2 regions of the Pseudomonas sp. GL_135 genome follow, and region 1 is predicted to be linked to the other one. Evidence: predicted binding sites of a transcription regulator. Region 1 holds the regulator's gene; the other holds the start of a gene.
What was found. Region 1 encodes sigma-54, which starts transcription at its own class of promoters, with help from an activator protein. Its sites were predicted from a motif close to ANTGGCATNNANNTTGCTNT; they were not measured.
Positions count from the first base shown of each region.

Region 2: the regulator sigma-54 is predicted to act here: its motif matches at 2,307-2,326, upstream of nirB (nitrite reductase large subunit NirB).

Region 1 is NZ_CM174408.1:962,276-966,486, reverse strand. Features, by position in the region: gene lptA (lipopolysaccharide transport periplasmic protein LptA) at 1-243, shown strand, start outside; gene lptB (LPS export ABC transporter ATP-binding protein) at 243-968, shown strand; gene AC3ISG_RS04370 (RNA polymerase factor sigma-54) at 1,158-2,651, shown strand; gene hpf (ribosome hibernation-promoting factor, HPF/YfiA family) at 2,728-3,036, shown strand; gene ptsN (PTS IIA-like nitrogen regulatory protein PtsN) at 3,049-3,513, shown strand; gene rapZ (RNase adapter RapZ) at 3,516-4,211, shown strand, end outside.
Region 2 is NZ_CM174408.1:4,202,475-4,206,685, forward strand. Features, by position in the region: gene AC3ISG_RS18605 (bifunctional nitrate reductase/sulfite reductase flavoprotein subunit alpha) at 1-1,951, opposite strand, end outside; gene nirB (nitrite reductase large subunit NirB) at 2,544-4,211, shown strand, end outside.

The DNA of each region.
Region 1 (4,211 bases):
ATCGTTCAGGCCTGGGGTGTCACTATTCAATACTTCGCGGCGCAGAACCGCATCGTGCTGATCGACAAAGCCAAAGTGGTCAACGATGGCAACACGTCCGAAGGCGAGAAAATTGTCTATGACACCGTCAAGCAGGTCGTGAACGCCGGCCGCGCCAACGGCACCAAGGTCACCGCACCACGCCCTCGCATCGACATGGTCATCCAGCCGAAAAAGAAAACCGACCAGCAGAAGGCCCAGTAATGGCAACGCTGAAAGCCCAACACCTGGCCAAGGCCTATAAAAGCCGCCAGGTGGTACGTGACGTCAGCCTGTCCATCGAGAGCGGCCAGATCGTTGGCCTGCTCGGCCCCAACGGCGCCGGCAAGACCACCTGCTTCTACATGATCGTCGGCCTGGTTCAGGCGGATCAGGGTCGCGTGCTGATCGACGACCAGGATGTCAGCCACCAGCCGATGCATGGCCGCGCCCGGGCCGGTATTGGCTACCTGCCACAGGAAGCGTCGATCTTTCGCAAGCTTTCCGTCTCGGACAACATCATGGCGATCCTTGAGACTCGCAAGGAGCTTGATCGCGCGGCCCGCCGCAAAGAGCTGGAAAGCCTGCTGCAGGAATTTCACATTACCCACATCCGCGACAACCTGGGTATGAGCCTGTCGGGCGGGGAACGTCGCCGTGTGGAAATTGCACGCGCCCTCGCCACTTCGCCGAAATTCATTCTGCTCGACGAACCGTTTGCCGGTGTTGACCCTATTTCGGTAGGCGACATCAAGCAGATCATTCACCACCTCAAGGCCAAAGGGATCGGCGTGCTGATCACTGACCACAACGTGCGTGAAACGCTGGATATCTGCGAAACCGCCTACATCGTCAACGATGGCCAGCTGATTGCCGAAGGCGACGCCGAGTCCATCCTGGCCAACCAGTTGGTCAAGGAAGTGTATCTGGGTCACGAGTTCCGCCTGTAACCGCAGTGATGACATGAGGTCGTGCGCCCTCCCGTAACGGATGCCATCGCCGACCTCGTTTTTTAATTGTCATCACACTCTAGGCAAACCCTCCAGCTTCAGGCATATAATTTGCTTAAGTTGGCGCCATCGGCGCCCTGGTAGTAAATGGCGCGCAGTGCGCCGGCGAATAAGGTGTTAAGCCCTGCCATGAAACCTTCGCTAGTCTTGAGAATGGGCCAGCAGCTGACGATGACACCTCAGCTGCAACAGGCAATCCGCTTGCTTCAGTTGTCGACGCTGGATCTCCAACAGGAGATTCAGGAGGCGCTGGAGTCGAACCCGATGCTGGAACGGCAGGAGGAAGGCGACGATTTCGACAACGCCGACCCCTTGGCCGATAACGTAGAGCAAAAGCCCAACGCTGACGTTCAGGAACCCACTTATCAGGAGTCTGCGCCTACCGTCGACAATCTGGATGAGGGTGACTGGAACGAGCGCATCCCCAACGAACTGCCGGTCGACACGGCGTGGGAAGACGTCTATCAGACCAGCGCCAGCAGCCTGCCCAGCAATGATGATGACGAGTGGGATTTCACCACCCGCACCTCCGTTGGCGAGAGCCTGCAAAGCCACCTGCTCTGGCAGCTCAATCTGGCGCCGATGTCGGACACCGATCGCCTGATCGCCGTGACCCTGATCGATTGCATCAACAACCAGGGCTACCTCGACGAAACACTCGACGAATTGCTCGACGCGTTCGATCCCGAGCTCGATATCGAGCTGGACGAAATCGAAGCCGTTCTGCACCGCATCCAGCAGTTCGAGCCTGCGGGCATCGGCGCTCGCAACCTGAGCGAATGCCTGCTGCTGCAACTTCGCCAGTTGCCGGCCAAAACCAAGTGGCTGGCAGAAGCGCAGAAGCTGGTCAGCGAGTACATCGATCTGTTGGGCAGCCGCGACTACGCGCAACTGATGCGCCGCATGAAGCTCAAGGAAGACGACCTGCGCCAGGTCATCGAGCTGGTCCAGAGTCTCAACCCGCGCCCCGGCTCGCAGATCGAATCCAGCGAACCCGAATACGTCGTACCTGACGTCATCGTGCGCAAGGACAACGAGCGCTGGTTGGTGGAGCTGAACCAGGAATCCGTGCCGCGCCTGCGGGTCAATCCGCAATATGCAGGCTTTGTGCGTCGAGCCGATACCAGTGCCGACAACACGTTCATGCGCAATCAGCTGCAAGAGGCGCGCTGGTTCATCAAGAGCCTGCAGAGCCGCAACGAGACGCTGATGAAGGTGGCCACGCAGATCGTCGAACACCAGCGCGGCTTTCTGGAGTACGGGGACGAGGCCATGAAGCCGCTGGTTCTGCATGACATTGCTGAAGCGGTTGGCATGCACGAATCGACGATTTCCCGGGTGACCACGCAGAAGTTCATGCACACGCCGCGCGGGATTTACGAACTCAAATATTTCTTTTCCAGCCACGTCAGCACCTCCGAAGGCGGCGAGTGCTCGTCCACGGCGATTCGCGCGATCATCAAAAAACTGGTCGCCGCGGAAAATCAGAAAAAGCCGTTGAGTGACAGCAAGATCGCTGGTTTACTGGAAGCACAAGGCATTCAAGTGGCCCGTCGCACAGTCGCCAAGTACCGCGAATCCCTCGGGATCTCGCCGTCCAGCGAACGCAAGCGACTGATGTAAAGGTCACACGTCAAAGCGTTCCAGTGGCAGGCATTACGCCTGCCTCTTAATGCACTGGCAACGAAGGAGAAGCTGTATGCAAGTCAACATCAGTGGACACCAGCTGGAAGTGACTGAACCTCTGCGTACCTACATCGGCGAGAAACTCGCCCGATTGGAACGCCACTTTGACAAGATCACGAATGTGCAGGTCACCATGGAGGTCGAGAAGCTCAAGCAGAAAATCGAAGCCACCCTGCACGTTCCTGGCGCTGAAGTGGTTGCCAACGCCGAACACGACGACATGTATGCAGCCATTGACCTGCTTGCCGACAAGCTTGACCGCCAACTCAAAAAACATAAGGAAAAACAGCAAAGTCTGCTGCAAGGCGCGACTGCTCGCTGACACTCCCCACCCATGATCCGACTTGAAAATATCCTGACCCCTGGCCGTTCACTCGTGAACGTGCCAGGCGGCAGCAAAAAAGCTGTACTCCAGAACATCGCCAAAATGATCGGCACGCAAGTGCCTGATCTGGATGAGCAGGAGGTGTTTGAAAGCCTCATTGCCCGTGAAAAGCTCGGTTCCACCGGATTCGGTAACGGCATCGCCATTCCCCACTGTCGGCTGAAGGGCTGTTCAACGCCTGTCAGCGCCGTACTGCATCTGGAAAAGCCCATCGATTTCGACGCCATCGACGGCGCTCCGGTTGACCTGCTGTTTGTGCTGCTTGTCCCGGAAGCGGCCACCGATGCTCACCTTGAATTGCTCCGCCAGATCGCCAGCATGCTCGACCGTGAGGATGTGCGTAAGCGGCTGCGCGGTGCCAAAACCGCTGAAGAGCTCTACAACGTCGTGCTCGACGTCCAGAACGGTCACTGACCATGCGCATGATCATCGTCAGCGGCCGCTCCGGCTCCGGCAAGAGCACAGCCCTCGATGTCCTTGAAGACAGCGGTTTCTACTGCGTCGACAACCTGCCTGCCGGCCTGCTGCCGGAGCTGGCCGAACGCGCGCTGATCAACAGCGAACTGGCTGAGCCCCTGCTGGCGGTCTCGATCGACGCACGCAACCTGCCCAGTCACCTGACGCGATTCCCGCGCATGCTCGCCGAGGTTCGCGCCCGGCACATCCAGTGCGACGTGCTGTTCCTCGATGCCGATGAACCTACCCTTCTCAAGCGCTTTTCCGAGACCCGTCGCCGTCATCCGCTGAGCACGGCGACGCGCTCGCTGGCCGAAGCGATCCGTGACGAGAAAACCCTGCTGGGTCCGATCATCGATCTGGCTGACCTGACGGTCGACACCACGCACCTTAATCTCTATCAGTTGCGCGACATCCTCAAGTTGCGCCTGCTGAACAAACCCGAGCCGGGCACTGCCTTCCTCATCGAATCCTTTGGCTTCAAGCGTGGCATGCCCGTGGATGCCGATCTGGTGTTCGACGTGCGCTGCCTGCCGAACCCGTACTGGAAGCCCGAACTGCGTGAGCAGTCGGGCCTCGACAAGCCGGTGGCCGATTACCTGGCCGCTCAACCGGACGTCGAGGAAATGTTCCAGGACATCTTTTCGTACCTCAAT
Region 2 (4,211 bases), 2.4 Mb from region 1:
GGATTTCCACGCCATCCCCTTCGCGGATACCCAGCGCAAGGGCATCGTCGGGGTGCAGCTCGACGAACGGCCGCGCATTGAGCGCGTTCAGTGTCGGCACTTTCCCGGTCTTGGTCAGCGTGTGCCATTGGTGTTGCAGGCGGCCGGTGTTGAGCACCATGGGAAATGCATCGTTGGGCAGTTCAGCCGGCGCCATGTGCGGGCGTGGGAAAAATACCGCTTTGCCGTTTGCGGTGGGAAAGATAATCGGCCGCCGTGGCGTGACGCCTTCCTTGACTGGGCCCGCACCGCTATCGCTGAGGTAGCGAATCGGACTGCGCACGGTCTCGTCATCTGGCGCGCACGGCCATTGCAAAGACTGATCCCGCAGCCGCCCATAGCTGGCGCCGCGAATGTCGTAGCCTGTGGCGGGGTTCCAGGCCTGTTTGATTTCTTCGAACACCTCCTCTGCCGAGGCGTAACTGAAGGCGTCGGCGAAGCCCATTTCACAGGCGACGCTGGCGATGATCTGCCAGTCGGGCAAGGCCTGCCCCGGCGCATCGACGGCTTTCTGTGTCAGGTTAAGGGTGCGCTCGGAGTTGATCATCACCCCTTCCCCTTCCGCCCAGAGCGCGCCCGGCAACAAGATGTCGGCGTAGCGATTGGTTTCGGTGTCGAGGAAGGCGTCCTGGGTAATGACCAGCTCGGCGGTTTTCAGGGCGTCGATGACCGTCGTGCGGTTGGCGACACTGGCCACCGGGTTGGTGCAGATGATCCAGCAGGCCTTGATCACGCCGTCACGCATCTGCTCGAACAGGTCGATGGTGCCGCCGCCAGGCTGGTGCGGGATGCTGCCCTCCGGGATGCGCCAGAGGTCTTCTATAAAGCGGCGGTCGGCGTCCACCAACACCGAGCGCTGTCCGGGAAGTCCTGGGCCCATGTAGCCCATTTCCCTGCCGCCCATGGCATTCGGTTGGCCGGTCAGGGAAAACGGACCGCTGCCGCGCCGACAAATCGCCCCGGTCGCCAGGTGCAGGTTGCACAGCGCATTGGTGTTCCAGGTGCCGTGGGTGCTCTGGTTCAGGCCCATGGTCCAGCAGCTCATCCACTCGGGCGCCGCGCCGATCATCCGCGCAGCCTGACGAACGTCAGCTTCGGCCAGGCCGGTGATCTGCGCGACGTACGCGGGCGAGTACTCGGCGAGGAAGTCGGGCATGGCGTCCCAGCCCTGGGTGAACGAGGCGATGAATTCGGCGTCGGTATCGCCGTTCTCCACCAGCAGATGCAGCAGGCCATTGAGCAGCGCGAGGTCGGTGCCAGGTTTGATTTGCAGGAACAGCTCGGCCTTTTCGGCGGTGGCGCTGCGCCGGGGGTCGACGACGATCAGCTTCGCCCCGGCCTTGACCCGATCCATCATGCGCAAGAACAGGATCGGGTGACAGTCGGCCATATTCGCGCCGATCACGAAAAACAGATCGGCCTTGTCGAAATCATCGTAGGACCCAGGCGGGCCGTCCGCGCCTAACGAGAGCTTGTAGCCGCTGCCCGCGCTGGCCATGCACAGCCGCGAATTGGACTCGATACTGGGGGTGCGCACAAAACCTTTGGCGAGTTTGTTGGCCAGGTATTGCGCCTCCAGGGACATCTGCCCCGAGACGTAAAACGCCAGCGCGCCGGGGCCATCGCGATCCAGAATCCCGCGCAAGCGCCGGGCGGTTTCGCTGATCGCGGCGTCCATTTCCGCGCGCACCGGCTCGTGGCTGCGCTGATGGCGGATGTACGCGGACTCCATCCGCCCCGACCCGGCAATCGCCTGGCCGCAGGTGGTGCCTTTGGTGCACAGACGGCCGAAATTGCTCGGGTGCGTCTTGTCGCCGACCACCTTGATGACTCGGTTGTCCTCGACCTGCATGACGATGCCGCAACCGACACCGCAATAAGGACACACGCTCTTTACGCTGCTGCTCGCCATATTCCGTTTCCTGAAAGCAAAAAAAGACGCCCTGTTCTCATCCGTTGAAAAACGGAGAGCACACGGCGCCTTTGTCGTGAATATGGCAATCGGCGTTGATTGCCTGTGAACGGGATATTGCAAACAGCAGGCCAGCCTGGCCGTGGAACGTGCAGCGGGCGGTTTCAGCGAAAGTTGCTCGCCCGATTAAAGAGAGTTGAGCTTCACGGTGGGGCGCACCAGCGTAAATCGCACCCTTTTCGAGCCGGTACCGTTCGTATCGATGGCGATGAGATCGGCTTACGATCACGCCTCTGGCCCGTCAAACCTGCGCGTCTGGCGGGGACGAAAGGCGTCCGACACCTGGACATTCTCCGCTGGCACAGCCATTGCTATGTCCCTTACCAAGTCCAGCCTGAACACCCGGTTGGCAGCCCTGGCCGGTCAACGCAGACCGCCAGCCGTTCGCGGCATCGGGCTCACCAGGTTGGCGTCGACACTGTGGTCGGGCGGCAACCGTTAAAAGAACAGGCAAAGGCGCCTGGAACCGAGAGGTTCCGGGCGCCTTTTTTTTGCTTTCGAAAAACCTGATTGGCCTTGGCCGGGACTCGATATGACCACCACAGTCGCCCCACTCAACGACGTCCAAACCCTGATCGTCATCGGCAACGGCATGGTGGGTCACCACTGCGTCGAACAACTGATCGCCGCCGGCGCCCTTGAGCGCTACCGCATTCATGTGTTCGGTGAGGAAGGCCAGCGCGCCTACGACCGCGTGCACCTGTCCGAATACTTTGGCGGTCGCGACGCCGAGTCACTGGCGATGAGCGCTGCTTCCTTATATGAGCAGACCGGGCTTGCGCTGCACCTGGGTGTGCCGGTGCTGGAAATCGACCGGGTGGGGCGCGAAGTGATCACCGCCAAGGGCCGCTTTGGTTACGACAAGCTGGTGCTGGCGACGGGCTCCTACCCTTTCGTGCCGCCCATCGAAGGCGCTGAAGGCAACTCGCGACTGGTCTACCGCACCCTGGACGACCTCGACACCATTCGCGCCGCGGCCAGTCAGTCAAAACGCGGTGTGGTGGTCGGCGGCGGGCTGCTGGGACTGGAAGCGGCCAACGCGCTGAAGTCACTGGGACTGGAAGCCCACGTGGTGGAATTCGCGCCGCGCCTGATGCCGGTTCAGCTGGACGATCACGGCGGCGCCGCCCTGAAGGCGCGCATCGAAGCGCTGGGGGTTGGCGTGCATCTGTCTCGCGCGACGCAATCCATCAGCGCGGGTGAGACATACCGCTACCGGATGAATTTCGCCGGCGATGAATTCCTCGAAACCGACCTGATCGTTTTCTCCGCCGGCATTCGTCCGCAAGACGCCCTCGCCCGCCAGTGTGAGCTGGCGCTGGGCCCGCGCGGCGGCGTCGCCATCGACGAACATTGCCGCACCAGCGACGCCGACATTTTCGCCATCGGCGAGTGCGCGGCCTGGAACGGCAGCGTCTTCGGCCTCGTCGCGCCGGGCTATCAAATGGCGCGCAATGTCGCGGCGCAATTGTGCGACCTGGCCGCCGAGCCGTTCTTCGGCGCGGACATGTCGACCAAACTCAAACTGCTCGGCGTCGACGTCGGCTCCATCGGCGATGCCCATGGCGCGTTGACCGGCGCGCGCAGCTACCGGTTCATCGATGAGGCCAGCGGCAGTTATCGACGCCTGGTGGTGTCCGCCGATGGCAAAAAAGTGCTCGGCGCCGTGCTGGTGGGCGACAACAGTTATTACGACACCTTGCTGCAATACGCACAGAACGGCATCAAGCTGCCCGCCGATCCGTCGAGCCTGATCCTGCCCCACAGTGACGGCGCGCCAACCCTTGGCGCCGATGCTCTGCCCGCCACGGCAACCATTTGCTCATGCCACAACGTGAGCAAGGCGTCGATCTGTTCGGCCATCGACGGCGGCTGCACCGATCTTGCCGGGCTCAAGGCCTGCACCAAGGCGGCCACCGGGTGCGGCGGTTGTGCAGCGCTGCTGAAAAGCGTGTTCGAGCACGAACTGATTGCCCGCGGCGTCACCGTCGATAAAAGCCTGTGCGAGCACTTTGCGTTCACGCGTCAGGAGCTGTACGCCTTCGCCCGCATTGAAAACATCGAAAGCTTCGACGAGATGCTGGCCCGCCACGGCAAAGGCCATGTGGGTTGCGACATCTGCAAACCCACCGTCGGCTCGATCCTCGCCTCGTGCTGGAACCGGCCGATCATGGACCCGTCGCTGGTCCCGCTGCAGGAC